One region of the Enterococcus saigonensis genome, then DNA from elsewhere that is predicted to be linked to it. Evidence: predicted binding sites of a transcription regulator. Region 1 holds the regulator's gene; the other holds the start of a gene.

Region 1 (16,230 bases):
TGAAGATAATGTACTAGCAGGTATCCCGATTGGCATTAAAGATAATATTGTATCAAAAGATATTTTGACAACCGCGGCTTCCAAAATTTTATCTAATTTTGAACCTATCTACGATGCAACTGTAATGGATAAAATTTATCAATCTGATATGATTCCTGTTGGTAAGCTGAACATGGATGAATTTGCTATGGGTGGCAGTAGTGAAACTTCTTATTTTAAGAAAACTAAAAATGCTTGGGATGCCACCAAAGTTCCCGGTGGCTCTTCTGGTGGCTCTGCAGCAGCAGTAGCAGCAGGGCAAGTTCCAGTTTCGTTAGGTAGTGATACAGGTGGTTCTATTCGTCAGCCTGCTGCCTTTAATGGTATCGTTGGGATGAAACCAACTTATGGTCGGGTTTCTCGCTTTGGTTTGATTGCTTTTGCATCTTCTTTAGATCAGATTGGCCCATTAACACGAAACGTTAAGGATAATGCTTTAACTCTAAATGCCATTAGTGGCTATGATGAAAAAGATGGTACTAGCTCGGGTATTTCTGTCCCTGATTTTACTTCAAATCTTGAAAAAGGCGTTAAAGGTTTAAAAATTGGATTACCTAAAGAATATCTTGGTGAAGGTGTGGAACCTGGTGTTAAAGCAGCTATTGAAAAAGCTGCAGCGACCTTTGAAAAATTAGGTGCAACTGTAGAAGAGGTAAGTTTACCGCATTCAAAATATGGCGTAGCAGTTTATTATATTATTGCCTCTTCTGAAGCAAGCTCAAATCTACAACGTTTTGATGGTATTCGTTATGGATATCGTGCTGAAAATGTAGAAAATTTAGAAGATGTTTACGTAAAATCACGTAGCGAAGGCTTCGGTACAGAGGTAAAACGTCGGATTATGTTAGGGACGTTTTCATTAAGTGCAGGTTATTATGACGCTTATTTCAAAAAAGCTGGGCAAGTCCGGACACTAATTAAACAAGATTTTGATAAAGTCTTTAATGACTATGATTTAATTATTGGTCCAGCTTCACCAACAGTTGCTTTTGGCTTGGGTGAAAAAATTAACGATCCAATTACCATGTATATGAGTGATATTCTAACTATTCCAGTTAACTTAGCTGGATTGCCTGGTATGTCAATTCCAGCTGGATTTTCAGAAGGCCTACCTGTGGGATTACAAATTATCGGGAAACAATTTGATGAAGTAACCATGTATCAAGCAGCTGCAGCTTTTGAAGGTGCTACTGACTTCCATCTACAAAAACCAGTGATTTTAGGGGGGAATAAGTAATGAATTTTGAAACAGTTATTGGGTTAGAAGTTCACGTAGAACTAAAAACCAACTCTAAAATCTTTTCGCCTGCACCGGCGCACTTTGGAGCAGAACCAAACAGTAACACAAATGTGATCGACTGGGGTTATCCAGGTGTATTACCCGTTATGAATAAAGCTGCCGTTGAGTTTGGAATGAAAGCAGCTTTGGCTTTGAACTGTGAAATTTCAAAAGAAACCCATTTTGATCGTAAAAACTATTTTTATCCCGATAATCCAAAAGCGTACCAAATTTCTCAGTTTGATCAACCAATTGGACACGACGGTTGGATTGAAATTGAAGTGGATGGCAAAAAGAAAAAAATTAGAATTGAACGAGTTCATTTAGAAGAAGATGCTGGTAAAAATATGCACGGCATTGGCGGCTACTCGTATGTTGATTTGAATCGGCAAGGAACTCCGTTGATTGAAATTGTTTCAGAAGCAGATATGCGTTCGCCAGAAGAAGCCTATGCTTATTTAGAAGCTTTGCGATCCATTATCTTGTTTACAGATGTTTCAGATGTAAAAATGGAAGAAGGCTCAATGCGTTGTGATGCCAATATTTCTATCCGTCCTTATGGTCAAGAAGAATTTGGCACTAAAACAGAATTGAAAAACTTAAATTCTATGAGCTTTGTAAAAAAAGGTTTAGCTTTTGAAGAAAAGCGTCAGGCAAAAGTTTTACTTTCAGGTGGCGAAATTCAACAAGAAACACGCCGCTTTGATGAAACAACGAATAAAACAATTTTGATGCGGGTCAAAGAAGGTTCAAGTGATTACCGTTATTTCCCAGAACCAGATATTCCTCGTTTTGTCATTGATGATGAATGGATTAGTAAAGTGAAAGCAACATTACCAGAACTACCAGCTTCTCGTCGTTTACGTTACATTAATGAATTTGGTTTGCCAGAATACGATGCCAAAGTCTTAACTTTAACAAAAGAAATGTCTGATTTCTTTGAAGCGACATTACAAGCAGGAGCTGATGCCAAACTTGCTTCAAACTGGCTAATGGGAGAAGTTTCTGCTTATCTTAATAGTGAAAAACTAGAATTAGGTGAAACAAAACTCACGCCAGAAAACTTAGCCGGTATGATTGTTTTAATCCAAGATGGTACAATTAGTTCAAAAATTGCCAAGAAAGTCTTCCGTGAATTAATTCAAAATGGTGGCGAGGCTAAAGCTGTTGTAGAGGCAAAAGGATTAGTACAATTGTCTGACCCTGCACAACTATTACCAATCATCAATGAAGTTTTGGATCAGAACGCACAATCAATTGAGGATTTTAAAAATGGAAAAGATCGTGCAGTCGGCTTTTTAGTGGGACAAATCATGAAACAAACGAAAGGGAAAGCGAATCCGGCCGTGGTTAACCAATTGTTACAGACTGAATTGGCCAAACGCTGATAAGAGTATGAAAAAGGCACGCGTGATTTACAATCCAACTTCAGGTAAAGAAGCAACAAAACGTAGCTTAGCTGATATATTACAAGTATTAGAACAAGCTGGTTTTGAAGCCAGTGCTTTTGCAACAACTCCTGAACCAAACTCAGCTAAAAATGAAGCTTGTCGGGTTGCTAAAGCTGGTTTTGATTTAATTGTAGCAGCCGGTGGTGACGGTACCATTAACGAAGTCGTTAATGGTATTGCGCCATTAAAAAAACGTCCTAAAATGGCAATTATTCCGGCTGGGACTACGAATGATTATGCTAGAGCGTTAAAAATTCCTCGTGATGACTTAAAAGCGGCAGCAGAAGTTATTTTGAAAAACCAAACAATCAAAATGGATATTGGTCAAGCAAAAGAAAATTACTTTATTAATATTGCAGCCGGTGGGCATTTAACGGAATTAACCTATGAAGTGCCTTCAGAATTAAAAAGTATTTTTGGGTACTTAGCTTATCTAGCTAAGGGGGCTGAATTATTACCTCGGGTGAAACCAATTAAAATGCATCTGAAATATGATGAAGGCGAATATCAAGGTGATGCTTCGATGTTTTTCTTAGCTTTAACAAATTCAGTCGGTGGTTTTGAACAAATAGCACCAGATGCTAAGTTAGATGATGGTAAATTTTCATTAATTATTGTGAAAACTGCAAATATTTTCGAAATTGTCCATTTGGTGGCTTTGATGTTAAATGGTGGTAAACACATTAATGATAAACGTATTATTTATACAAAAACAAGCTATTTAGAAGTAAATACTGTGGGCGAAAAAAACCGCTTAATGATTAATTTAGATGGCGAATATGGCGGAGATGCTCCCATGACCTTTGTTAATCATCATCATCATATTGAGATGTATGCTAATTTGGATGCTATTCCAGATGATGCGGTGGTAGGGTATGAGGAAGAAGAAGCTGATTACGAAGAGGTTAGTCGTGACTTTATTAAAGAAGTTGAAAAATTAACCGATGAAGATATTGACGGTGATGGTCAAATTGCTGACCAAAATGATAAGAAATAATTATAAACTCCACATTCACTAAGTTGGATGTGGAGTTTTTGGTTGTATAAGTCAAACTTATGCCTTAGAATGAACAAGGATTGTTTTAGAAAAGTCAGTCAACAGCCTTTCTGGTTGTTTTTTGTTTTAAACTTAGGAGGAACTATGAAAAAAACAGATCACGTATATCCCGTAGAAAAGAATAATGCATATGAAGTTACTATTTTAGATTTAACGTATGAAGGAATGGGCGTTGCTAAGATTGACAACTATCCTTTATTTGTTGATAACGCACTTCCTGGTGAAAAAGTTATTTTAAAAGTAATTAAAGTTGGAAAAAAATTTGGTATTGGGAGAGTTGTTTCGTATTTAGAAAAAAGTGCAAAACGTGTTGAAGTTGCCAATGAAGATTTATTGCGAACAGGTATTGCACCATTAAGTCATTTGGCGTACGAAGAACAATTACTATTTAAACAAAAGCAAGTCGAAAATGTTTTGCAAAAAATTGCTAAGATGCCTGCTATTCCTGTTTTACCAACGATAGGAATGGCAAAACCGTCAGGCTACCGCAACAAAGCTCAAATCCCAGTACGTCGAAAAGATGGACAATTACAAACAGGTTTTTATCGTAAAAATAGTCATGATTTAGTAGCGATTGAAGATTTTTATATTCAAGATCCCGCAATTGACGCAGCCATTATTAAAGTTCGTGATATTTTAGAACGTTTTAAGGTAAAAGCGTACAATGAGCAACAACATGAAGGTTTATTGCGTCATATTGTTATTCGACAAGGTCACTATTCTCGTCAAATGATGGTTGTTTTAGTCACTTTACGTAATAAATTCTTCAAAGCCGAAGAAATTGCGTCCCAAATTCACAAAGAAATCCCTGAAGTTGTTAGTGTTATACAAAATATTAATACGGAAAAGACAAATGTCATTTTAGGCGAACATGAAAAAGTTCTTTATGGTCAAGATTATATTGAAGATACATTATTGGGAAAAACTTTCCGCATTTCAGCAAAATCTTTCTATCAGGTTAACACCGAACAAACAGAAGTATTGTATGAAACAGCTTTTGAAATGGCAGCACTAAAGCCTAATGATGTTGTGATCGATGCTTATGCTGGTATCGGTACAATTGGTTTGTCCGTTGCAAACCGGGTCAAACACGTTTACGGTATGGAGTCTATTGCAGAAGCTGTTGCAGATGCAAAGAAAAATGCCGAGTTAAATGAAATTGACAATGCAACTTACCTTGTCGGCGATGCAACAAAGGTAATGGGGCAATGGGTAAAAGAAGAAATGCAACCAGCTGTGATCTTTGTTGATCCCCCTCGTAAAGGATTAACAACAGATTTTATTACCGCGGCGTGTGAGATGAATCCAGAAAAAATAATTTATATTTCATGTAATCCAGGCACAATGGCGCGAGATTTAATTGATTTTAAGGCAAAAGGGTATACATGTGAGAAAATCCAACCCGTAGATTTATTCCCGCAAACCACTCATGTGGAAGCAATCGGGCTTTTAACTAAAAAATAATCCTAATTTGCAACTAAAAATAGCATGCAATAGAACAGAAGATTACTTCTTCTGTTCTATTTTATTGTCCTAAAACAGCTAAGGATTGATGTAATTTGAATACACAACATTTCGTTACGTATTTTTTTTGCAAAAGAGTATAATGAAAGGATAAAAGAATAAAGGAGATTGACAACGATGGAACAATACCCACAAGCTTTAACTATTGCAGGTTCTGATAGTGATGGCTCAGCTGGCATGCAAGCAGATCTACATACTTTTTTTGCAAGAAAAGTGTATGGTGCATCTGTATTGACGGCTTGTGTAGCAGGTAATTCTTATGGAATTGGGGCAAGTGTAACTTTACCGACAGAATTTATTGATAAACAATTTGAATTGCTAGCAGCCGATTACCAGATTCGTGCCAGCAAGACTGGAATGCTTGCCAATTCAGAATTAATACAGGCAATCGTTAGAAATTATCGTCAGTATGATTTTGGTCCTTTGGTGGTAGATCCTGTTATTATGACAAAACATGGTAATATGCTAATCGAAGAAGACGCTTTAGCAACGTTAAAAAAAGAGTTGATTCCTTTAGCTTTTGTTTTAACACCGAACTTTTACGAAGCAGAAAAACTAACAGATATGAAATTGGATACAGCAAAAGACTTTGAAATAGCTGCTCGCATTTTACAAAAAATGGGTGCTAAAAACATCGTAATCAAAGGTGCTCATCAAGATGGGAAACAAACAAAAGTTGTGGATTACTTGTTATTAGAAACAGGAGAAAGTCATTGGTTGGAGGCACCATACCATAAAACAGAACGGATAAATGGTACCGGAGACTCCTTATCGGCTTGTATTACTGCTGAGTTAGCCAAAGGTCAAGAAGTATTAATAGCAGTAAAAACCGCTAAAGAATTTGTCAATAAAGCAATTGCAGCTGAATTAGTTATTGGACACAAGTTTGGTCCGATTAATCACTGGGCTGGTAATGATTTTTAAGAAAGAGTAGTATGATTTGAGTGTGACGCAATAGAAGTTTGGTGTCTTATCGCAATAAAAAGGGTGCAGTGATGCATCCTTTTTCATTTGTTCTAAATATTTACGCAAACGATTTATTTGAAGTGAACGAATACACGGATCAATATCAAATGAATTGAAAAAAACATTAATTTTCAGTAAAACAATAATCGATAGTGTTACATTGTTGATAATTAAATAAATAAGTGCTAAATTATTATTTGATAATGATACAGTTTTTAAGGAGATGTAGTACAGTGGGTAAAAAAGGTGCAGAAATTATTGTTAATAGTTTGGAAAATCATAACGTTCCATTTATCTTTGGCATTCCCGGCGCAAAGATTGATGGTGTTTTTGATACGTTAGAAGATCATGGTCCCCAGTTGATTCTAGCGCGTCACGAACAAAACGCTGCTTTTATGGCGCAGGCAATCGGGCGTTTGACTGGTGAACCGGGCGTAGTAGTAGCAACCAGTGGCCCAGGAGCCAGTAATCTAGCAACAGGGTTAGTAACTGCAACTGCTGAAGGCGATCCTGTATTGGCTTTAGCAGGACAAGTGAAACGCTCTGATCTTTCCAAATTGACACATCAAAGCATGGATAATGCAGCATTATTTGCCCCAATTACCAAATATAGTTCAGAAATTCAGGATCCAGAAAATCTTTCAGAGAGTATTGCCAATGCTTATCGGATTGCCAAAACTGCTAAAAAGGGCGCAAGTTTTTTATCAATTCCACAAGATGTCACAGATGGTATAGTTAACAGTGAAGCAATTAATCCATTGTCAGCACCAAAGTTGGGTGTTGCTCTTAATGAGGATATTGATGAATTAATGCGACGAATTAATGAAGCCAAATTGCCCACGTTGTTGGTTGGAATGCGTGCTTCGGGTCAAAGGGAAACAGCTGCAATAAGAAGATTAGTTGAAAAAACGGGAATGCCGGTTGTGGAAACTTTTCAAGGAGCGGGTATTATTTCACGAGAATTGGAGGATCATTTTTTTGGGCGTGTTGGCTTATTTCGAAATCAACCAGGAGATATGCTGTTAAAACGTAGTGATTTAGTAATAGCAATTGGCTATGATCCAATTGAATATGAAGCCCGTAATTGGAATGCTGAAAAAGATGCTCGAATTATCGTGATCGATGAAGTACCAATGGAGATTGATCAATATATGCAACCAGAATTAGAATTAATTGGTAGTATTGCCCAAACAATTGAAAAACTAAGTGGTGCCATTAAAAAATATCAACTATCAGCAGATGCGAAATACTATCTAGCTACTTTGCAAAGTAAATTAACTGTAGTTACGCGCCAAAGTACGACTCAGCCAGGTCGTGTTCATCCACTAGAAGTTATTGATACTCTACAAAAAAATGTTTCCGATGAAATGACGGTGACAGTGGATGTTGGCAGTCACTACATTTGGATGGCACGGCATTTCCGGAGTTATGAACCTCGAACACTATTATTTAGTAATGGGATGCAAACGTTAGGCGTTGCTTTGCCTTGGGCTATTTCAGCTGCATTGGTACGACCAAATACGCAAATTTTTTCTATTTCAGGCGATGGTGGATTTTTATTTTCCGCGCAAGAACTCGAAACCGCTGTACGGCTAAAACAAAAAATTATTCATTTAATTTGGAATGATGGTAGTTATAATATGGTGGAATTTCAAGAAGAAATGAAATACAATCGTTCTTCTGGTGTTCACTTTGGTTCAGTTGACTTTGTTAAATATGCTGAAGCATTTGGCGCTAAGGGATTACGTGCAACTACTAAATCTGAGTTAGAGTCAGCAATTCAAGAAGGTTTGTCAACACAAGGACCAGTTATCATTGATATTCCTATTGATTATACAGACAATAAAGAATTGGGTAAAACAGTTTTACCCGATCAGCTTTATTAAAATTTTAGATAAATACTAGCAATGAAAGATGGTTACAGCGACTTTATTAAGTCTGAAATAAAAGGAGATTGAATATGTTAGTGAAAGCTCAAAATTATATTTATCAACACGGGACATTAGGGGCTTTGATGCAAGATTTAATGGATGGAACAGAAAAAATCGGGACCTTGTCTCACTATGGAGATTTTGGTTTAGGAACGTTGGAAGGCGCGAATGGAGAAGTTATTTTCCTAGATGGTGTAATTTATCACGCAGACGAAACGGGAACTGTCCATCAACTAAGTGGAGATGAATTGACCCCTTATGCAGCAGTTACTCATTTTGAATCAGATCTTCAATTTTTGCTATCTAATATGGCAGCTGACGAGTTAAAAGTAGAAATATTGAATAAAATAAGTCATAATTTGTTTGCCGCTGTTAAAATAACTGGAACATTTAGTTATATGAAGGTGCGGATAGCACCAAAACAAGTAAAACCTTACCCAAAATTCGTTGAAGTAGCTCGACATCAACCAGAATTTGAAGCTGATAAAATAACAGGAACAATTGTAGGTTTTTATACACCGCAACTATTCCACGGAGCAGCAGCTGCGGGATTTCATTTGCATTTCATTAGTGATGATCATAAATTTGGCGGTCATGTCTTGGATTTTAAGTTGACGACAGGACAAATTGATTTAATGGAGTTAGCTGAATTTCGGCAACATTTTCCAGTTGAAAGTTCTGATTTTTTAACCAATGAAATTAAAATAGATGAAATTTCAAAAGATATCAAAGAAGCTGAATAAGGTAAGAATTTCGGATAAACTTATGTATTTTTTGCGACACGTGACAGGTTGCTAACGAAGATTTAATTTGGCTGTAGGTTGAAAGATTCATAAACGAAACCTACAAAGATGGTCAAAGTAACAGTACGACGTTTTGATCAAATTTTTAGATGAGAATAAGATAGTGCTAGATTTGAAAAATAGTCTTCTAGCGCTATTTTATTTTGCTTTTAAACTGATAGTAACCAATAAAATATTTTATTTAAAGTAACAGACTAAAAGACTAGAAAAAAATACACCCTAAGTCTGATTTTTCTCAATTGTTAGAGCGGTAGACTGAATAAGTGAAGAAAATGCCTGTTATCTTATCAGTCATTGAGAAAAGTAGTTTTGAAGGAGGGTAAAAATGGAAGTGATCGAAACATTAAGTGTAGGAAAAACCTATGGTTCAGGGGATACTGCATTCACTGCATTAAAAGAAATTAGCTTAAAAATTGAAAAAGGGGAATCGGTGGCAATTATCGGAAAAAGTGGGTCAGGCAAATCAACTTTGATGCATATATTGGCACTGTTAGATAAGCCAACAACTGGACAAGTCAAAATTGTTGGTCAAGGAACAACTGATATTAAAAAGAAAGAGTTAAACAAATTACGCAATCAGACCTTTGGCTTTGTATTCCAACAATTCTTTTTGAACGCCAAAGATAGCGTCTTAGATAATGTTATTTTGCCGTTAAAAATTGCAGGTATTACGGGTAAACAACGTCAAGAAAAGGCAATGGCTGCTTTAGCCGCAGTAGATTTAGCTGATAAATCACAAAACAAAGCCACTAATTTGTCCGGTGGTCAAAAACAGCGAGTCTGTATTGCTAGAGCATTGGTTAACGATCCAGAAATTATTTTTGCAGATGAACCAACAGGAAATCTGGATTCTGCCACTGGTGAGAAGGTAGAAGAATTGCTTTTTCGTCTAAATCGACAAAAAGGTATTACTCTAATTATCGTAACTCATGATCCAGATCTTGCTGCGCGCTGCGATAGACAAATCCACATTAAAGACGGTTTTATTGTCAAGGAGGAACGGGCATGAATTTATGGGATACAATAACTTCTGCTAGTGCAAATTTATGGCGGAATAAAGGACGAACTATTTTAACTATTTTAGCAATTTTCATTGGTGCATTCACCATTTCAATGACGCTAGGCATTAAAGCTGGTGTGAACGATTATGTCGATAAGCAGGTGAAAAATGTGGGACGTGACGACTTATTAATGATTAATAAGGCCGTCAAGGAAGGACCAAGTCAAGAAAGTGATGAGCCGCAGGAATATACAGAAGAACAAGGAAATGCAGAAGATTCCTACTTATTGGACGAAAAAGATGTAACAAAAATTGCTAATACTTCTGGTTTAATAGATGTAAAACCAGCCGAATCTTTTAGTGCGGATTATATTGTTGGTAAAAATAATAAAAAGTATGTGTTAGCCGCATCGAGTACAGACGGTATTGCTGTTGATTTAAAAACAGGTAAGCAGGTAAGTCAAAAAAATGGCCCTTATGAAATTATCTTAGCCGCAAACTATACCAAAAGTTTGGGTTTTAAAAATGCGAAAGAAGCTTTAGGTCAAAAAGTTAAGTTGGCAGCTTCATCACAAGCGACAAAAACGCAGTCAGAAGTTGAAGCAACGATTGTTGGAGTACGCAATCCAAGTATCGTGAATAATGGTAATTCTGTCGTAAGTAAAAGTTTGTCTGAAAAATTAATCGCAATTAATAAAACAGGTTTGCCTAAAGGCATGCAAAATCAATATTACTCTATTTTAGCTACCGTAAAAAAACCAACTGAAAAGAATATCATAAAGTTAAAAGAAAAATTGTCTAAACAAGGATATGTGGCTAGTACTTTTGCAGATCAGGTAGGTATGATTCATTCAACGGTTGATGCGATTACCGGTGTTTTAACGTTATTTGGTGCTATCGCATTACTGGCGGCCAGCTTTGGTATCATTAACACGTTATATATGTCCGTACAAGAACGTACACGCGAAATCGGATTAATGAAAGCAATGGGGATGGGTAAAGGAAAAGTTTTTTTAACATTTAGTATTGAAGCGATTTTAATTGGTTTTTGGGGTTCTGCATTGGGTGTTACCGTTGCGATGGGGACTGCAAAAGTATTGAATAAAGTAGCCACAGACTCCTTTTTACAAGGATTAGATGGCTTTAATTTATTGCAGTTTAACTTTTCATCTATTGGTATGATTATGATAATTATTATGTTAATTGCCTTTTTAGCAGGAACATTTCCAGCTAATCGCGCAGCACGTTTAGATCCAATTGATGCATTGCGCTATGAGTAAAAATTTTTGTTTTAAGGAGATAGCTGCTTTTTTGTGAAATGGAAATAGCGGTTAAAAGCGTAAGAATTCAGCTATAACTGATTGCCAAACGATTAGCTGATTTAAGCTTAAACTAGCTTTTATAGGCAAAAAACTTCAGGAAACCGCTTATGTGGCATTTCCTGAAGTTTTTTATTTGAGTTTAATTCTTAATTTTTGATCAGGTAAATTTGTATCATTGATTGCAGAATCAACATATTTTTGTAGAAAGGGTGTGTATTTAGCTACTTCTTTATAAGCAGGTGATTTTTTTAGTTGCGTTCTTTTTTTTAACGAATAATTGTCTTGACCAGTAAAATAATTGTAATTCACTTCGCCTATTAAATTGGCTGCCGGTTCCAAAATACTCTTATTGCGAATATTTTGATCTAAAAGTTGCTGATAGGCTAATCTTTCCCCATCTTTTAGGAAAAGCTGTTTTAAATAGGTGTTATGATAACGGAGATCTTTAGCAGTCTTTTTATTTTCCTTAGCCCATAAGTCGACATCAACCGTTTTGCGCGTATAAGAAATGTTGTCTGGTGTAAGCTTTAATTCACCATAAGCATGATCGGCAATAGCAAAAGAACTAGTAACAACTTCTATAATATCGGTTTCTCTAGTAGGATCTTTTATAATATCTTGAGCATGAATATGACCGGAGAAAACTATTGGCACATGATAGTGTGCTAAAAGACTTTTAAGCGTTTGAGCATTTGACAAAACGTAACCTTTGTAAACAAGAGGATTATGAATAAAAAGATTATGGTGCATAAAGACAATTGGAATTCTTTTGTTGTTTTGTGCTCCTTTTAAACACTCTTTTAGCCAAGTCAATGTTTCTTTGGTTATTTGGCCACCCGTATGAGGTTGCGCACGACTTGGCTGGATGGGATACTCATTTGTATCCAAAAAAATGAAGTCGTATTTTTTATTAATTTTAAGCGCATAACTCAGAGAACTTTTGTCTACACTAGTTGCAAGGTTATAACCATCTGGAAAAAATTTTTTAAAATCAGCAGGTGAAATTTGGGCAATACGTTTCTTAGTATCTCCACTATACTTGCGTGCCCAGCCATCAAAAATATCGTGGTTTCCTGGAATTGCTAAAACTTTTATACCAATCTTTTGTAAAGGAGAAAAAATTTTTGCCATTTCTTTGGCACTTTGCTTTTCGCCGTTAAGTGTTAGATCGCCCGTTAAGATGATTGCTTTTGGCTTTACTTTTTTTGCTTTGTCAATAAAGGCAGTTAAAGCTTCTTGTTGATAATCCAAATCCTTACCGGCTGCAGTCTTTTTGATAAATTGAAATTCTTTCCCATCATCGTGAAGAGATGGGGCAATAAAATGAATATCCGTAGCTACCCAAAAAGTATTGTTTTTTGAATCGAATGCTGTTTTTTCAGCCTCTTTGTAGCAACCTGTCAAAACTACTCCTGTTAGAGTCAGTAGTAGCATTAGTATTTTTTTCATCTTCCACACTCCCGCAGGTTATCATAGCACAAAGTCGTTAATGATGTTAAAAACTTACCAAATTTTCAGTACAAGATTAACGAGTTGTGATGTTTTCAGAAATGTGATTCACGCATCGCTTTTTCTAAAAGCTATTAACGCCAGTACTGAATACTTTCAATAAGTTAGCCGGGTATCATTTTTACCAAGCTATCATTGGAAGATAGCGAATCTAACTTCCTTATCAAACATGCAGTATTTGCTTTAAGGAATTCTATCTTGTATAATCAGTAATCACAGGCTTTAAAAGTAATAGCTAAGGTAAACTAAGGAGAAAAAAATGAATCAAAAAGAAAAGATGCTCGAGTTAATTAAGAAAAAACAAGGCGGTGGCCGAGTAAAAGAAATGCAAGCACCAAAAAATGATCGTAAAAATATGCGAAAAGGTCCTAAAATTTATAACAAATAAGTAAAAATCGTACTCTCTAGTTGAGATAGTACGATTTTTTTATTTGCAAGTATTCGCGTAATAAAAAAATAGCAATATCTATAAAAAGTCTCGCAACGATTATATTTGTATTATTTAAGTAGCTTCATTTCAATTATTATGTTGTCAGACACAAAAAAAGATTTGACGTAAAAGTCCTGAGACTAATCTGTCAAATCTGAAAAATAATTTCTTATCAAAGTAATATTGAATGGCTATTAAGAAATTTTATTTGTATTGATGATAGGTATTTTGGCCTTTTTGGTTATAAGGATAAAATTTACGAATACTTTGACGATATTTTTTTTCGTCCCACATGGTAAACCAAATTAAAAAGGGAGGTACAAAAATCAAAGCGGCTAATGCAATACCATAGTGACTAATGACAAAGCTGACAATTAAACCCAAAACGATTAAAGAAATATTACGAAATGTATTCATCCTTTTCACCTCAATTAAAATATACGAACAAACGTTTGTATATTGATTATACGAAAGTATGTTCGGTTTGTAAAGTAAAAAAATAAATCCTCGAAAATTTCGAAGATTTATTTTTACCTTCTTAAAGTAAATCACGATAAAGGCCAACTACTAAACCCAAGATTTTAACATTTTGCAAGATGATAGGCTCCAGATAATCATTTTCTGGTTGAAGTCGGATATAATCACGTTCTTTGAAAAATCTTTTACAGGTTGCTTCGTCTTCATCAGTCATGGCAATTACAATATCTCCATTATTGGCGGAGGCTTGTTTTCGAACGATGACTTGATCGCCATCCAATATACCAGCATTAATCATACTTTCACCACGGATTGTTAGCATGAACAAAGAGCCACTGTCGTTTAATAAGTGTGGTGGAATTGGGAAAAAGTCTGATGCTTCTTCTACGGCTAAAATTGGTTCACCAGCTGTTACAACACCGAGCATTGGAATTGTTTCTGGTTGAGCTCCGATTTTTTCAAGCCCTAATTCGGTTAATTCAATTGCCCGTGGTTTTGTAGGGTCACGTAAAATTAAACCTTTCTTTTCTAAACGGGAAAGATGACCGTGAACAGTTGATGTGGAGGATAAAGAGACTGCTTCACCAATTTCTCGCACAGTAGGAGGATAACCTTTTTGCGAGACGCGATCGTGAATAAATTTTAAAATTTCAATTTGGCGATTTTCTGTGCGTTTAGCCATACTGCACCTTCTTTCTTTAATAATTTAAGTTTAGCATAAAGTATAAAACAAATCAAACAGACGTTCGCTTTGGGTTTGTGGTTGTCAGAGCGCTTTTTTTTAGCTAAGATAAGAAAAGAGTTGTGTTACTAAATAGTTTAAAGTTCATAATAAAAAGGGGATTTTAAAATGCTATCACAAGAAAAATTAGCACGTATTAATGAGCTGGCAAAAAAGAAAAAAGAAGCTAGCTTAACTGATGCAGAAGCACGCGAACAAATAAATTTACGTGAAGAGTATCTAAAAGCTTTCCGTTCAGGTATGCGACACCACATTGAAGGAATGAAAGTTGTTGATCCTAAAGGAAACGATGTAACACCGGATAAATTAAAGGAAATTCAAAAACAAAAAGGTTTACACAATCGGGATTGATATTTAATTGCTTTTCTAGTAATAATCCGCTACAATGAGGATGTAAACAATAAAGGTAAAAAAAACCTAAAATAGGAGGAAGCACAATTGTTTGATAAAATCGATGAATTGAGCGTTAACACCTTACGTACATTAAGTATTGAAGCAATTCAATCTGCAAATTCTGGTCATCCAGGGTTACCAATGGGAGCTGCACCGATGGCTTATGCTCTTTGGACAAAACATTTGAAAATTAATCCTGCCACATCTCGTAACTGGGCTGACCGTGACCGTTTTGTATTATCTGCAGGTCATGGTTCAGCATTACTTTACAGTCTACTACATTGCGCAGGTTACAAAGTTACAATTGATGATTTAAAAAACTTTCGTCAATGGGGTAGTAAGACACCTGGACATCCGGAGGTAAATCATACGGATGGTGTTGAAGCCACGACTGGTCCTTTAGGTCAGGGTATTGCAATGGCTGTTGGTATGGCAATGAGTGAGGCGCATTTAGCAGCTACTTATAATCGTGATAATTTTAATATCATTGATCACTACACTTACGCACTTTGTGGTGATGGTGATTTAATGGAGGGTGTCTCACAAGAAGCAGCGTCAATGGCTGGACACATGAAATTAGGCAAACTTGTCGTTTTATATGATTCAAATGATATTTCTTTGGATGGACCAACTTCAAAAGCTTTCACAGAAAATGTTGGAAAACGTTTTGAGGCTTATGGTTGGCAACATATTTTAGTAAAAGATGGCAATGATTTAGAGGCAATTTCTGCTGCAATTGAAGAAGCTAAAGAAAACGCAGACCAACCAACACTGATTGAAGTCAAAACAATTATTGGCTTTGGTGCACCGAATGAAGGTACAAATAAAGTTCATGGAGCTCCCCTTGGAGTAGAAGGCATCGCCGCTGCTAAAAAAGCTTACGATTGGAATTATCCCGATTTTACTGTACCTGAGGAAGCTTCAAAACGTTTTAAAGAAGCAATCAATGATCGCGGACAAAAAGCAGAAGATGCTTGGGATAAAATGTTTGCAGCGTATACGCAAGAATATCCACAATTAGCAGCACAATTTAAGGCTGCTTTTGCTGGGGAACTTTCTGATGGTTGGGATGCACAATTGCCTGTTTACGAAGAAGGAACGTCACAAGCAAGCCGTGTATCAAGTAAAGAAATGATTCAAGCTTTATCTAAAGCTGTGCCAACTTTATGGGGCGGTTCAGCAGATTTGTCATCGTCTAATAATACTATGGTGGCAGCAGAGAAAGATTTTGAACCTGGTCAATACGAAGGTCGTAATATTTGGTTTGGCGTTAGGGAGTTTGCCATGGCAGCTGCTATGAATGGTAT
Region 2 (16,230 bases), 1.2 Mb from region 1:
CATCGTCCCAACCCGCTTTTTTAAGTTCAGAAATAAGTTCTGGAATTGTAGTTTCCGGATCAATTGAACCTGTGTTTAAATTGGCTTTGTAACGGTTCATAACGTTCATAATGCTCGATAATTGGGTTTTAAAATTGTCTGTTTTTGCGTTAAAACCTAAGATTGGAGAAGTTTGTGCATTTTCGATACTTTCATCCCGTTGTTTAATTTGTTCATCCGTAATTGTATCTTGAGTATATAAGATCATATTATTCCCGGTATTCCAAGCTGCCATGTGCTCGTTTGGTTTGTAACCATCAAGTAATTTCAACTTGTTGTCGCCAACTTTTTCCCAAGCTTTGCCTTCAACACCATACACTAAACCATTTAATAATTCTGGATCAGTATTTAGCAAGTTTAAAAATTCAACTGCTTTTTCTTTATTTTTTGAAGTATTGGAAACAACAAAGTTTGCCATTTGTGCTTGGCTTGTTGTTTTCAATTGATTGGTTAACGGACGAGAGGTTAAATCTTGTTGGGCTGCATTACGTAAAATTGTATCACCGTAATCCATTGGTCCTTGTGTTTCTTCACGCATGAACCAAGTGTTACCTTCTAATGGGAAACCAGTTGTATTAGTTGCTGCATCAGTCGGAATCAAGCCTTCTTTGTACCATTCGTGCAACGTTTTTAAGTTATTTTGGAATTCTTTGTCTTCATATTGGTTAATAATTTTTGGTGCGCCATCAGCATCTAAGCGAACTGCAAAAGGATAATCTTTTCCTAATGGGAAGTCCATGTTAGAAGAGGCGTTAAAAGTTTGACCAATTGCAAAAGCGGCAATTTTGGGTTCTTTTTCATGAAATTGTTTTAAAACTTCTGTAGCTGATTCATAGGAACCGTCAACTTTTGAAATATCCAAGTTATATTTTTTCACGTATTGATCATTAAAAGTTAATACTTGTTGTGCCCAAGCATTTCCGTAAACTGGAATAGCATATAATTTCCCGTCAACTTCATTACCTTTTTTGTACATTTCAGGTAGTTGATCCATGTAATCTTTGGCATATTTTTGTGATAATTCAGTCAAATCTGCAAAAGCGCCTTTTTGTGCATTTGCTACATATTGATAAGCAAAAGCAATATCGTAACTTTCACCAGAGTTGATGATGGTTGGCATTTTCTTATCCCAATCACCCCAACCGATATATTGTAAATCAATGGTTACACCAATTTTTTCTTTAATGCGCTTGTTGGCGATTTTCATTAATTCATCATAATTTTCAGGTTTATCACCTACTTGATACATTAATAATGTTTTTGAGTCGCCGCTTGCCTCTGAGTCTTTTGAAGCTTCTTTTTGATTGCCACAAGCTGCTAACCCTGCTGTCATTAATGCCAATGCACTAATACCTAGCACTTTTTTCCACGTTTTCATTACTTCTCCTCCACTCTTTTATTCTTTCACTCCGCCGATTGTCAATCCGCCCACAAAATATTTTTGGAAAAACGGATAGGTCAATGCGATCGGTAATGTTGAAACCACAACGATTGCCATGCGGGCTGATTCAGACGGCAACGCAGCAAGTCCACCTTGAATTTGCGCACCCATTCCCGCATTTCTAGCTAGAAAATCCAAATTACTTTGAATTTTCATCAATAAATATTGCAAAGGTACCAAGTTATCATTTTGAATATAAAGCAATGCGTTAAACCAGTCATTCCAATAACCTAGTGCGGCAAACAAACTGATTGTTGCAATTCCTGGTACAGCTAAAGGTAAAACGATTTTCGTGAAAATCCGTAGTTCTGTAGCACCATCAATCCGGGCAGATTCAATAATACTATCTGGTACCGTTTTAATAAAGAAGGTTCGCATTACTAAAATATTAAATGGTCCCAGTGCCATCGGCAAAATCAACGCCCAAATAGTATCTTTTAAATAAAGCATATTGCTGACGATTAAATAAGTTGCTACCATCCCTGGTGTAAATAACATTGTAACTAAGGCAAAAAGAGTAAAGAAGCGACGGAAAGGAAAGTTAGAACGAGAAATGACATACGCATAAAGCGATGTCATCGTCGCATTCACTACCGTTCCTAAAACCGTTACAAAAATTGTTACCCCAAACGCGCGGAAAATTTTTGTACTCATTTTGCCGGCAAAAATATACGAATAAGCAGCGGTTGAAAATTCTTTAGGCCAAAAACGATAGCCCAACTCCGCTAATGAATGTTCCTCTGTCAGCGAAATCATCACTACAAAGATAAAGGGTAGTACACATGAAATCGCAAATAACGCTATGACGATATTGAAGATAATATTAACCGTGGGACTAAAGGAACGAATTTCCACTTTTGAGACTTTTTCTTTTTTACGCATGTGTCGCTCCTCCTTAGAATAATGCTGAATCTGGTTCGATCCGACGAACCACGAAATTTGTGCCTAATAATAAGATTGCCCCTACAACAGATTGATATAAACTAGCTGCAGAAGACATACCAATATCACCAGTTGCAGTTAACCCATTGTAAATGTAAGTATCTAAAACAGAGGTTACTTGGTACAAGGCTCCATTATTACGTGGCAAATTATAAAACATCCCGAAGTCTGCTCTAAAAATCCCCCCAATGTTTAAAATCAACAAGACCATCATCATTGGCACGATTTGAGGAATCGTAACATTTTTAATTTGTTGCCATTTTGAAGCGCCGTCTACCATTGCCGCTTCATAGTAAGTTGGGTCAATTCCCATGACAGAAGCGTAATAAATGATACTGTTGTAACCTAAGCTCTTCCAAACATTCATCACAACGAAAATCAATGGCCACCATGTAGGATCTGTATACCAGTTAATTGGATTTTTGCCGTTATTTGTTAACCATAAATTGAAAATCCCTTTGTCTGGGCTTAAAAAAGCATATACAAAGTAACCGATTACAACCCAAGATAAAAAGTAAGGTAAAAGTGACATCGTATGATAAACTTTTACCAATTTTTTGTTTCGTAGTTCACTCATAATAATTGCAAAAGCGATCGCAAAAAATAAGTTAAATGCTAAGAAAACTACATTATACGCGATTGTATTGCGGGTAATCAGCCAAGCGTCTTTTGAAGCAAATAAGAATTTGAAATTATCAAAACCTACCCACTTACTTGTCATCAAGCTATCAATAAACCCATTTGGCGAAATGTGGAAATCTTTAAAAGCTACCACATTGGCAAACACCGGTATATAAAAGAAGAAGATAAACCAGACAAACCCTGGTAACGCCATTAAAATTAAAGCTTTATAGCGCCACACATTTTGCCAAAAGCCCACTTTTTTCCTTTTCTTCATCTTTAAACCTCCCTATATTTTTCTGCATCACGGTCGTTTTTAATCTTTTGGACCTTCCTGACGTAGTAATAATACCGCTTTCAAAACCAAGAGGTAAGGAACAAACTTTAGATAAAATGCAACAAATTTTAGAAATGATATATCTTTTTTCATGTTTTGTTCACATTTAAAACTTAGCAAAACTTTTCAACGTACAACTGGGACTATTGAAAAAAGAAGATAAGGAATTGAACTCCTCTTACCAGATAACATGATTATTTTCTGTGTATTGAATCCAGGTGTATAATAACAACTGTTTAGAGTTAAAAATGAAGTAGCGAAAGGAAATCCAGTTGTGTCATGGGTAACTTATGGTTTTACCTGCGCTAAACACACCATCTCTTTTGGGGAGATGCTATTTGGAATCGTCATGTAGTAACATTAGATGGTTACAAAAATGGCTTTCATTATGTGGTAGATCCGTTCATTGGAGTAAATTGAATTAATGCAAATGCGTTTGAAACAGCCTATAAGGTTTCTTCTCTTGCCGTTTCAGTCAGATAAAGAAGATAGGGAGTGTGATAGGTAATTTAATCATAAAAAAGACCCCACGAAATTTTTTCGTAGGGTCTTTTTTATGAAACTAATCCAGTGGTAATTCTGCTTGTGCTTCTTCAACCGTTACTTCCGTTCCATCTCCAATACCGTATGCTTCTCTAACACGGGTGGATATTTCGGCTTTCATTTCAGGATGTTCTTTCATATAATTTTTGGCGTTGTCCCGACCTTGTCCGATACGATCACCTTTGTATGAATACCAAGCACCGCTTTTATCGACGATGTCTTGTTCAACCGCCATATCTAAAAGTTCTCCTTCTTGGGAAATACCTTGGCCATACATCAAGTCAACTTCCGCTACTTTAAAAGGTGGCGCTACTTTGTTTTTAACAACTTTAATCTTAGTCCGATTCCCAATAATATCTGTTCCAGATTTTAATTGTTCCGCACGACGAACTTCTAAACGGATAGTTGCATAGAATTTCAGGGCACGGCCACCAGGAGTTGTTTCAGGATTACCAAACATAATACCAACTTTTTCACGAATTTGGTTGATAAAGACGGCAATTGTTTTCGTTTTATTAATAGAGCCTGATAGTTTACGTAATGCTTGAGACATCAAACGGGCTTGCAAACCAACGTGAGCATCTCCCATTTCACCATCAATTTCCGCACGGGGTACTAACGCCGCAACCGAATCGACTACAACGATATCAATTGCACCGCTGGAAACTAAAGCATCGGCAATTTCTAAACCTTGTTCACCAGTATCTGGTTGTGATAATAATAACTCGTCAATATTAACCCCTAAATTTTGTGCATATAAAGGATCTAAGGCATGTTCAGCATCGATAAAAGCAGCTGTACCGCCGTTTTTTTGTACTTCTGCAATGGCATGTAACGCAACGGTTGTTTTACCAGAACTTTCAGGACCATAAATTTCAACAATACGACCACGCGGGTATCCACCCACACCTAAAGCTACATCTAGAGCAAGTGAGCCACTTGGAATTGTAGAAACTTGTTGATCTGCCTTTTCTCCTAATTTCATTACGGCACCTTTACCGTAATTTTTTTCAATTTTCTTTAATGCAGCATCTAAGGCTGCTTTGCGATCGTCTGCCAAATGAATTCCCTCCATTATCTTTTCATCTGTTCTATCAAAAGCCTCATCTTTTGAAGCGAAACTGTATCAAAACAATAAAACTTGTGCAACTGTTAAGAAAGAATAACTCCGAACTACTTTTTAATAATAGCCTTTCTAAATTGAAAAAGCAAGAAAAAGCGAACGTATTTTCGCATATTAAAAGATATTAATCTTTTGTTCGCTTTTGGCTATTTATTTTGCTAAAAGCGTACGGCGCAATAAATCCAACCCCGCCATAACAGCACTATGACGCACGTAACTACGATTGCGCGTGAAGTGATACAAATATGCTTTAACTTCTGTTTCACTGGCTAATCCAATCCAAACTGTTCCTACTGGCTGTCCTTCTAGTTCAGTGGGCCCGGCTACGCCGGTAAAACTCAGCGCATAGTCAGCACCAACAATTGTGCGTGCATTTTGAGCCATCGCTTTGGCACATTCTTCGCTAACAACGCCATACTCATCCAATAAAGCCGGATCAATTTGTAGTAATTGTTCTTTTTGTTCTTTTGCATATGTCACAAAACCGCCTGCAAAAATCGCTGAAGCACCACTAACGTTGGCAAGGGTGGCTTGAAACTGACCTGCCGTTAAACTTTCTGCTGCTGTTACACGACATTTTTTTTCCTGCAATAATTTAACGACAACTGCTTCTAATGAATTTTCTTCGCCATAACCGTAAAAGTACTCCCCCACCTCCTCTAAAATGGCTGATTCCGTCTTATCTAATAATTTTATTCCGCTTATTTCATCTTGTACTTTGGCTGTTAGTCGCAATGTAACCTCATTTGGTTTAGCATACGGAGCGATGGTTGGATTTGTTTGTTCTTCAATTAAATCAGCTAGTTGTGTCACCAATTGGGATTCTCCAATTCCATAAAAACGCAGTACACGAGAAATAAGTTTATCTGCTTGTGGAAATTTTTCTGTTAATAAGGCTTTTCCATGGTGCAAAAACATCGGACGCAATTCTGAAGGTGGTCCTGGTAAAAGTAGAAAAGCAGTTGTCGAGCTTTGATAAAAAATACCAATGGCAAGACCTGTCTCATTTGGTAACGCAATACCGTCTTCAAAAACCAATACCTGTCTTAAATTATTGGAGGTCATTTTTCGCTTGGCTCGCGTAAAAAAGAGATCTAATTCCTTGCGACCTGCAACATCTTCCACTAAATTTTGCCCGACGTATTTGGCTACAACGTCTTTTGTTAAATCATCTGTTGTTGGCCCCAAACCACCGCACAAAACAACTAAATCACTACGATTATCTGCTGTTTTTAGCAAACTTTCTAAGCGTTCGGGATTATCCCCTACTACACTATGATAATAAACCTCAATCCCCAAATCTGCTAATTCTTCTGAAATAAAAGTCGCATTGGTATTAACGACTTGTCCTAATAAAATTTCTGTTCCTACTGCAATAATTTCTGCTTTCAATGTGATCCCTCACTTTCATATACGCATTTGATAAAAAAAACAATGAGGTGCTGCAAAATAAATTTTATTTTACAGCACCTCTTTCTGGGAATTTAGGGAATAAAATTTATCCCACAATTGTTATATTTAATTTTACATTGAGCCTTTGAATACCGCTGTATTTTTGACAAAATAATCAACGCCTGAGTAAATTGTAAAAATTAAGCACGCATAAAGCAAAATTTGATCAACTGGAATTCCGATTAAGTTAAACGGAATATTGTTTAAAAATAAGAAAATAATTGCTAGCATTTGTGTCGCTGTCTTTACTTTTCCTGGCCATGCAGCAGCCATTACTTCGCCACCTTCTACCAGCAATAACCGTAATCCTGTCACAGCTAATTCACGGCAGACGATAATTGCAACAACCCAGCCTGGTGCTTTGTTTAAGTCAACTAGTAAAATAAAAGCTGTCATCACGAGCATCTTGTCTGCTAGAGGGTCAGCAAATTTACCAAAATTAGTAACTAACCCACGCGCTCGAGCAATATGACCATCGAGCCAGTCAGTAAAACTTGCGACCGCAAAAATAATCGCTGCGACTAAATGGGTAATGGCCAGTTCAGTTCCCCCTACAGTAAGGGTGCCAAAATCCAAAGGCAATACTAAAATCATTATAAAAATTGGAATCATACAGATTCGAATAACCGTCAATTTGTTGGGTAAATTCACTTGAAAAAATCTCCTTTTCTACACAAAACTGTCTGTCTACTCAGCTGTCTGATAATTAATTGTCAATGTTATATTTTTCCGCAAAGCCGGAATATTCGGATCTGTGTAATTTAAGTCTTTGCCATTAGCTTTGATATTTAAGTTGCCACTTGCGCCTAAAACAATGGTTGCATTAGCTGCACCTTCTGGTAAAGTCGTTGACTGCGTTTCTCCTGCTTGCAATGTATATTGATAAACGTAGCCATTGTTAACTAGGACACCAATCCAGCACGGACCATTTGCGTTGCCGGCAAAATCTAGTTTAATTGGACCTTTGGCATCAGTCAAACTAAAAACTGCTTCACTTTGAGTGTTACTATCCAGTTTTACTGCCATTTCTTTTTCTTTTTTCTCAGATTCTTTCGTAGATTCTGCGGGTTTTGTCTCGGATTCTTTAGTGGAAGATGCTGCCGCTTTACTTGAACTTGCTGTGGAGGCTTGGTTAACAACTACCGAAGAATTATCTGCAATCATTGGTGTTTGATTGCTGCGATCTTGCCACGTCATGTAAAAGACAATCACGACAATAACCAATGCCACTAACCCAAAGAAAATAACCGGTAATAACCTCATAATGGGATTGCCAGTTTTTTCTTCTACATGTAAAGATTTTCTTGAACCTTGTACTGTTTCTGGTTGTGCGCGCTTAGGCACAGGTGGTGTAAGCGAAGCTTTGCCATCTAAAATAGCAACTAATTTATCTCCATCTTCTCCGACTGCCTGTGCATATTGCTTCACAAAAGCCCGGACATAAAAAGAACCGGGTAAAGCATCTAATTTTCCGCTTTCAATCGCTTCTAAATAGCGTTTTTGAATTTTGGTGATTTGTTGTAGTTCATCCAAAGAAATATTTTTATTTAAACGGGCTTGCCGTAATCTTGCACCGATAGTTGTTGCTTCATTTGCCACTTACACATTCTCTCCAGTCTTTAATGCAGCCAGCCTCCGGTCACAGGAATTGTTGCACCGGTAATATATTGGGCATCTTGTTGAAATAAAAAGGCTACAGCTGCCGCGATTTCCTTCGTATATGCTAGTCTTCCTAACGGGATTTCTGCTATCAATTGTTCTAATTCAGCAGGTGAAAATTCTTCGTTCATCTTCGTTGCAACAGCTCCAGGCGCAATACAATTGACCGTACAGCCATTGGCAGCAACTTCTTTTGCATAGGCACGAACAAAACTTTGTTGTGCCCCTTTAACTGCACTATAAACAGTTTCTAAACTACTGCCCGCCAAACCATAAACAGAGCCGACAAAAACAACTCTTGCTTGGCTAGAACGTCGTAATTTTTCTTCCAAACCTTGCAAAATTAACATGGGCGTTTCCAAGTGAATCTGCCATAACTGACGCATATCTTGTTGTGTATGTTCACAAAGCAGACCATATTTGGTAAACCCGGCGGCAAAAACAATGCCGTCTACTTGAAACAAATCCGCCAAAAATGACGGAATATCGGGGGTTTCTAGCATATCTAAGCATACCATAAAAAAATCTTGCTGGGGATAGGTTTCCTTTAACTCGCTAACAAATTTTAATACTTTTTCTTCATTGCGATAATAGTGGCAGTATAAAGACCAGCCAGATTTGGCTAAAGTACGACAAATGGCTTCACCAATATCACCGCTTGCTCCCATTACAAGCGCATTTTTCAATGCTTACTCCCCCTTAGGATACATGAAAAATTCGCTCATTGCCGCCTCGTCTATCATCTGATCACCGCAAGAATAAATATCCGCTAGAGTAATGGATTGAATAATTTCCGGTAAATCAAACAATGTTAATTCACCAAATAAGTTTTGATTGAATTGATTGGCAATGTATTCTAAGGAATTCAAAGACTGGAAGAATTTCCCTAGCATTCGTTTTTTCAATAATGTCAAATTGGTTTCATTAATTTCAGTATCTTCTCCGTAATTGAGCAAAATTTCTTTCACTGCTTTGGTAAGTTCAGCTGGCTTATCACTGTCACCGCCAAAATCAGCAAAGCAAAAAGTACGATCCAAATTGAACTCATAACCAAAAGTATCATCAATAATTCCTTCATCATATAAGCGCAAATAATTTTTCGATGTCGTGCCTAAAAGTAATTGCCATAACAAACTAGCAGCCGTTTTGAAACGTAATAATTCTGTGTTGTCTGTTGGTAATTGATTGGTTAATACTTTGATGCCTAAAACACCTTTGGCACGCGCCACTGGCATTTCCAAGGAATCAACTTTTTTGATATCTGTCAATGTTTCAGCTGGAAATGCTCGTTGAATTGGTTGCGGCAGTAAAAAATCCTTGCTTGCCTGATTCTCTTTAATCAACGTCATCATACTTTCAGGCTCAATATTGCCTACCACAAATAATTTCATATTGCTAGGATGATAGAAAGTGTTGTAGCACGTGTAGAGGTCTTCTGCTGTAATTTCAGCAATACTTTCTACTGTGCCCGCAATATCAATATGCAAGGGATGTTGTGGATATAAGTTATTAATAATGCCAAAAAATTGGCGCCAATTGGGGTCATCTTGATACATTTGAATTTCTTGGCCGATAATTCCTTTTTCTTTATTAACACTTTCAGCGGTAAAATAAGGTGCTTGAACAAAATCGAGTAAGGTTGCTACATTTAAATCGATATTATCTGTGGCAGAAAATAAATAGCTGGTTTTAGTGAAACTGGTAAAGGCATTGGCAGAAGCTCCTTGTTTTCCAAAATCTTGAAAAACGTCTCCTGTCTCTTTTTCAAACATCTTATGTTCCAAAAAATGCGCAATTCCATCGGGTACAGTAATAAATTCTTTTTCCCCTAGCGGAATAAAGCGATTATCAATTGAACCATAATCCGTTGTGAACAAGCCATAAGTTTTATGAAAATCCGGTTTAGGTAATAAATACACCGTTAAACCATTGGGTAAAACTTCGCTATATAACGTTTCGTTTACCTTTTCGTACACTTTTTTCATTATGAGGCGCTCCTTTCCAAGCAGTAAATAGCTTTTAATTCTACAGATAAAGCCATTTTCTTCACCGCTTCAATCGTTACTGCGTCAATTCCTTTGAGAAAAGCTTCCTCAGACACTTTTGTTTGAGGCAGCCACAAGTCTAAATACGCGTTTTCAATTAACGCCTGGGGATTATCTAAAGATAAAAGAAACTGATTCTTTAACATCGCTTTAGTTTGCGCCAACTCTTCCGTGGAGATTTCCCCTTTACGCAAACTTTCTAGCTGCTCATTGATTAAGTGCAAAACAGCCGCTCTTTTTTCTTGATCAATACCTGTTTGCACCTTTAACATACCGCGAAAAGAATCAAAAGAAGAAGAGGCATAATAAGCTAAACTTTCTTTTTCTCTTACGTTCATAAATAATTTGGAATGAGGAAAACCACCAAATAAACCATTGAAAACTAAGAGAGCAAAGCGATCAGTATCGCCGTAATACGTCTCCATTTGATAGGCTAAATTTAACTTCGCCTGTGTTACTTGATCATATTCCACTTGCTCATTGATAATATTGCTATGCTTTTGGGTAAAGAAAATTTCGGGTTTTGCGCGCGCTGTTTTTTCAAAAGGCAGTTGAGCAAAACTTTTACGCACTTGCTCAGGAGTAACATCTCCAATAACAAAAATATCAATGTGATCTTCTGTCATCATCTGTTGATAAACTGCTACTAATTTTTCTGCAGTTAAATCTTCCGTGGTAGGAACGGTACCAAAACTTGGAACTTTTTGATCCGGCGAATTTTGGAAAAATAATTCTTGCAATCGCAAAGAAGCAAACGTCTGTTTATCTTCTTTCATACTCTTCAAATAAGCGATTAAATTTTCTTTTTCCGTCACAAACGTTTTTTCATCGAATGCGCCAGCTTTTATATTAGGGGCAAATAAAATCTCCTGTAAAAAGGCTACCGCATCATCAAAAAGATGATCTTCTCCTACATATGCTCCATTCACAAGGGACATTCCTACGTTGATTTGATGAATATTACCCTTTTTAGCAACACTAACACCAAACCCTGCCCCATAAAGCTCTGCTAAACGCGTACTTAACTCATTTTGGGTAGGATAGTTTAAACTATTGGTTTCCAATAAACTCGTCAATAATGTGCGCGCTGCTGCTGTTTTCTCACTGTGACGAGCCGAAAAACGGATTAAGATCCGCGTGGTCTTGTATTTTTTGCTTGGCATCACTTCAAGGTTGATGCCATTTCCTAATTCAATTGACATACACATGCTCCTTATTACATAGTACCAACTTATGGACTAAAGGTTGTTACTACTGCAAATTTAACTTCTTTATTTTTTAATCTGAGAATCTAATTTACTTGTAGAAAAAAACTTTTTTACTAGTCATATTTTGAAATTGCATCACTACAATTATAGCATAGCCCGCTGTCAACGGTTTACTTTACGCCTGTTTACGATTTTTTTTCATATCATTTCAAATATTTAAAAATCTTCGCTATACTGATTTTAGTAATTCGCATTTTAATGCAAATTTTTCGCAACAAATGAAATTTTCCGATTTCATTTTCAATGTGAAAAGACTAGAAAGGAGTAGACAAATGATTAAGGAATTTAAAGAGTTTTTAATGCGAGGAAGTGTCTTGGACCTAGCCGTTGGGGTAGTTATCGGGAGTGCTTTTACTAGTATCGTCAATCAAGTGGTTGAAGGACTGATTACACCATTAATTGGATTAATTGTGTCGCTATTTACCAAAAAAGGTGATCTGGATTCCGCAATGAATGTTTTAGACGTTAAAATTAACGGTGTTAAATTCGAATTTGGTAACGTCGTAAGTGCTATTATCACCTTTATCATCACTGGTTTTGTTCTATTCATTATCGTAAAATTTGCCAATCGCGCCAAAGATTTACGCAAAAAAGAAGAAGTGGAAGAAGAACCAGAAATTACAGCTGAAGACTACTTAAAAGATATTCGCGATTTGTTGGAAGCACAAAGTGGACCTGCCACAAAAAAAGCACGGGAAGATTTGAATAATTCAGAATACTAAAAAAGACTCTGGGATAAACGTCAATTGACTTTTGTCCCAGAGCCTTTTTTACATTTTCTTAAAACGGTACGATAGGTTGATGTGCTAAAAATACATGTCTTTTTTAGCTTCGTTAGAGTCGAGGCTTTTCATTTTTACATGTTTTTAACTTTGTACGAAATATTTATCCCTTATGGTACAAAAAAAGCTCTTACACTACTTTGAACAGTGAGTGTAAGAGCTCTTCAATTAAAAAGCATCCAACTGCATATCAATATGAGGAATATCATCTTCTAGATAAACATCAGAAATAGGTTTAAAACCAAAGCTGGCGTAGAAATCTTGTAAGTAAGCTTGAGCACCGATGACAATTTTTTTACCCGGAAATCTTTCTTCAATTACTGCAATTGTTTTGGCTACAATTTGTTTGCCTAACCCTGTACCACGAAATTTCTCCGTTACCAAAACACGTCCAAAATGAATCGTGTCATCATCTTCATAAATGCGTGTATACGCCGCAATTTGCTCGTCTTCTGCGATAAAATAAGTGTGCAGTGCGACTTCATCTATTTCGTCAATTTCTTGATAGGGACAATTTTGTTCCACCACAAAAACTGCCACTCGTTCTTTTGCTAATTGGTAAAATTCTTTAGTTGTTAATGCTGCGAAACTTTTTACCACATATTCCATTTGGCCCCTCCTAATAAAAAAATTATCTTATAATCCTAGATACAGCTCGTGAATTGTGCTATCTTTTAAAAAAAATACGAAAGCCCTTCTGAGCCTTCGTAATTTTTTATATTGCATCACCTAAAAATTCGATTTCGACAGTGCGCGTTAAAACATCGGAATAACTGTATGACACTCGTTCGAAGGAATTTTCTTCTGGATCTAAATCGACCACGAACACAGAAGGGTATGTTTCTGTTAGAATCCCTTTACGTTCCGTTTGACGTTTACGACCAGTTTGCGCCACCAGCATGATTTCACTGCCGATACGACATTCTAAATCTTTTTTGATAGAAGCTAAAGTTGTTGGCATCGCGTTCACCTCGCTTGCCATCTTATCACATTTTTCTGAAAATTTCAAGTGTATCATAATTTTTTTGGTGTTTCAATACTGAATTTTTCGTTATTTTTTTCTTCTTTTAAAGGTTCTGTTTTCAAAAAAATTTCACCAATTCATTTTCATCCTCTTGCGTATTTTTCGGCGGGCACGTTCTAACGCACAATAAATTTTTTGCTGACTCATGGCATGTTGATAAGCATAATATTCTACCTGTTCTCCTTTTAAATAAGCCTGTAATACATCCGCTTCCAACCTTGATAATAAGCAAAAAGCTGACAGAAGCTCTTCTTCTAACAATAGCTGTTCTTCTGCTAATAGTACATTTTGATTGTGGGCAACCAAAAAGTCTGGACCCTCTTTAGCAATTTTTTCTTCCAACGAGATAGCTTCCACCATTGCTTTTCTTTTGTAGGCACCTTGTTTTCGCAATTCGCTTTTTATTTTATTTTCAAAGTTGTTTCTAAAAAAGGTGCCAAAAGAAACACCTCGAGACTCCTCATAACAGCTCAAAGAGTGAAAGAAACTTATCCGACCTTCTTGCAACCAATCATCATAATCAAAATCCCGCAGATAATACTGCCCCATCACTTTATAGACGACCGGGCGATAATCAAAAAAGAGCTTTTCAAAAACTTCCATCTGGTTCAAAACTACTTGGGGGTTAAAAGATGTACACCTCATTTTACTACCTCCTCCCAAATTCTCTTACTTTTTGACTGTATCATGAAAAAAAGCCCAACCAGTTTCATCCGGCGGGCTAATCAGCGTATTAATAATTTTAATTTTTTTTACTTAATTCCTGCAATTTTTGTTGCAACTCCGAAAGTTGTGCTTCATTCCATGGAGAGTTACGCCGAAAATTGCTGAATTTTAAATCTTCTTGATGTTCAGCAATTAATTTATTCGTTTTTTGCACTGTTTTGTACAATTCACGGGCAGAAGTTCGTAAAGCACCTTGGGAAAAGACTACCCATTGTTCTGCTAAATCACTAGTTGCGACGGTAACTTGTGTCAAGGCATTATTCAACTCTCCGGAAACCCGTTCAATATAACTGTCGGCAGTTTCTCCTTCTTCGGTGAAAATAACCTGCAACTGATATTTGGTATAGCGCTGAGTGATCCCTGGTACAAATTGGGCATCAAACACAACGATGATTTCTAAACCTTCGTATTTGGCATAATTTGACAATAAACTAAGCAGTGTTTCTCTTGCATCTTCTAATTTTTCTGCCTTTTTTAGCGAAACCAATTCCGGCCAGGCACCAATCATATTGTATCCATCAACAATTAATAGTTGTTTTTTCACCCTATTCACCTGCCCGTTGACTAAAGGCTTGATACATCAAAAGACCGCTGGCAACACTGGCATTTAAACTTTGTACGTGTCCTACCATTGGAATTGTCAGCAGCTCATCAACTGACTTCATCAAGCCAGCACTCATACCTTTGCCTTCATTACCAATAATAAGACCTATCTTCCCTTTGGCATTCCATTTGCGATAGTCTGTTCCTTCCATTGCCGTACCAAAAATCCAGAAGCCAGTATCTTTTAACTGTTGGACGGCTTGACTTAAGTTAGTCACGCGGGCAATTGGCATGTGTTCTACGGCACCTGTGGATGTTTTCACCACAATTGGGGTAATTCCGACGGCACGGTGTTTGGGAATAATCACCCCGTCGACTCCCGCTGCATCGGCAGTTCGTAAAATTGAGCCAAAATTATGCGGATCTTCTAAATTATCCAAAATCAAATAAAATGGGTTTTCTTTTTTTGTAATTTCCAATAACTCTGGTAATGAAAGGTATTCATATGGCGTAATAGCGAGCACCATTCCTTGATGAACACCGCTATCACTCATCGTATCTAATTTATTTTTTGGAACCCATTTAACCGGTACTGCTTGTTCTGTTGCTAATATTTTTAAGCCTTCGATTTTATCACCACGAGCATCTTCTGCTAAAAAAAGTTTATTGCCGCGACCAGCCTTTAAAGCTTCCACTACCGCGTGATGACCAAAGACAAAATTTTCGTTAACTTCAGTTGCTTGACTACTAACAGGGGCAATTGTCTTTTGGCTTCCGGTAAAATCATCTGCTTTTTTACGCCGAAAATTTCCTTTTTCATTAGAATTTTTCCCGCGTCTGTTTTTATCTCTTGTGCCATAAAAATTCCGGTTTTGATTTTTTGGCGGTTTGTCTTCTCGTCTATTTGCCATTTGTTTCACCTACCTTCTTGATACACCAGTCTATGAGCTCTTCTAAGCGTTCTTTTTTGTTTAACAAGTGCAGATAACCCATCAATGATTCAAAGCCTGTCGCAATGCGATAGGTAGTAATATCCGCATTTTTTGCACTAGTATGACTTTTGCTATTGCGTCCACGACGATAAAACAATTCCTCATCTTCAGATAAAATACCCGCACCTAACATTTCATTCATTAAAAAGGCCTGAGCTTTGGCAGAAACATAGTGGGTTGCTTGTTTGTGCAATTGATTTGGGCGGCTTTGACCAGACGATACCAAATAATCGCGAATGTAGACTTCGTAAATTGCATCTCCCACATAAGCTAGTGCCAAGCCATTTAATTGTGTGTAATCTCTCATACTTCTCGTCTCCATCGTGTACCTTGTGCAGTATCTTCCAAAATAATTCCTTGTTCTTTTAACCGATCGCGAATTTCATCACTGCGAGCAAAATCTTTATTTTGACGTGCCTCAATTCGTTGTGCAATCAATTTTTCAATCTCTTCGTCTAGTAATTCATCGCGAGTAAAACGAATCCCAAAAACGGCTAACCAATCTTGTAATTTTTTTATTGCAGCATTTAAGACAACTTGGGAAACTTCATTTTTTTCAGCATACATATTCAACCATTTGGCTAATTCATACACTACCGTAATGCCATTGGCAGCATTAAAATCATCATCCATTTCTGCCACAAAGCGGTTTTCCAATTCTGCTAACTCTGCAAGCTTTCCTTCATCACAAGT

The links. Region 1 encodes LexA, which represses DNA repair genes until DNA is damaged. Its sites were predicted from a motif close to CNAACANNTGTTNG; they were not measured.
Region 2: a site for LexA is predicted at 5,143-5,156, ahead of recA (recombinase RecA). Genes of this name have one in related genera too.

Annotation. Positions count from the first base shown of each region.
Region 1 covers NZ_AP022822.1:1,412,292-1,428,521, reverse strand. The annotation lists gene gatA (Asp-tRNA(Asn)/Glu-tRNA(Gln) amidotransferase subunit GatA) at 1-1,276, shown strand, start outside; gene gatB (Asp-tRNA(Asn)/Glu-tRNA(Gln) amidotransferase subunit GatB) at 1,276-2,706, shown strand; gene EsVE80_RS06730 (diacylglycerol kinase) at 2,714-3,766, shown strand; gene rlmD (23S rRNA (uracil(1939)-C(5))-methyltransferase RlmD) at 3,911-5,290, shown strand; gene thiD (bifunctional hydroxymethylpyrimidine kinase/phosphomethylpyrimidine kinase) at 5,468-6,274, shown strand; gene alsS (acetolactate synthase AlsS) at 6,550-8,202, shown strand; gene budA (acetolactate decarboxylase) at 8,277-8,990, shown strand; gene EsVE80_RS06705 (ABC transporter ATP-binding protein) at 9,376-10,059, shown strand; gene EsVE80_RS06700 (ABC transporter permease) at 10,056-11,330, shown strand; gene EsVE80_RS06695 (metallophosphoesterase) at 11,502-12,821, opposite strand; gene EsVE80_RS13995 (hypothetical protein) at 13,141-13,269, shown strand; gene EsVE80_RS06690 (hypothetical protein) at 13,516-13,728, opposite strand; gene lexA (transcriptional repressor LexA) at 13,850-14,470, opposite strand; gene EsVE80_RS06680 (DUF896 family protein) at 14,639-14,881, shown strand; gene tkt (transketolase) at 14,969-16,230, shown strand, end outside.
Region 2 covers NZ_AP022822.1:165,838-182,067, reverse strand. The annotation lists gene EsVE80_RS00810 (ABC transporter substrate-binding protein) at 1-1,417, opposite strand, end outside; gene EsVE80_RS00805 (carbohydrate ABC transporter permease) at 1,436-2,362, opposite strand; gene EsVE80_RS00800 (ABC transporter permease) at 2,376-3,320, opposite strand; gene recA (recombinase RecA) at 3,943-4,983, opposite strand; gene EsVE80_RS00790 (competence/damage-inducible protein A) at 5,197-6,438, opposite strand; gene pgsA (CDP-diacylglycerol--glycerol-3-phosphate 3-phosphatidyltransferase) at 6,571-7,149, opposite strand; gene EsVE80_RS00780 (helix-turn-helix domain-containing protein) at 7,186-8,097, opposite strand; gene ymfI (elongation factor P 5-aminopentanone reductase) at 8,118-8,843, opposite strand; gene yfmH (EF-P 5-aminopentanol modification-associated protein YfmH) at 8,847-10,145, opposite strand; gene yfmF (EF-P 5-aminopentanol modification-associated protein YfmF) at 10,142-11,404, opposite strand; gene mscL (large conductance mechanosensitive channel protein MscL) at 11,743-12,192, shown strand; gene EsVE80_RS00755 (GNAT family N-acetyltransferase) at 12,421-12,861, opposite strand; gene EsVE80_RS00750 (Veg family protein) at 12,968-13,270, opposite strand; gene EsVE80_RS00745 (sigma-70 family RNA polymerase sigma factor) at 13,346-13,921, opposite strand; gene EsVE80_RS00740 (NYN domain-containing protein) at 14,019-14,546, opposite strand; gene rlmB (23S rRNA (guanosine(2251)-2'-O)-methyltransferase RlmB) at 14,548-15,456, opposite strand; gene EsVE80_RS00730 (Mini-ribonuclease 3) at 15,446-15,844, opposite strand; gene cysS (cysteine--tRNA ligase) at 15,841-16,230, opposite strand, start outside.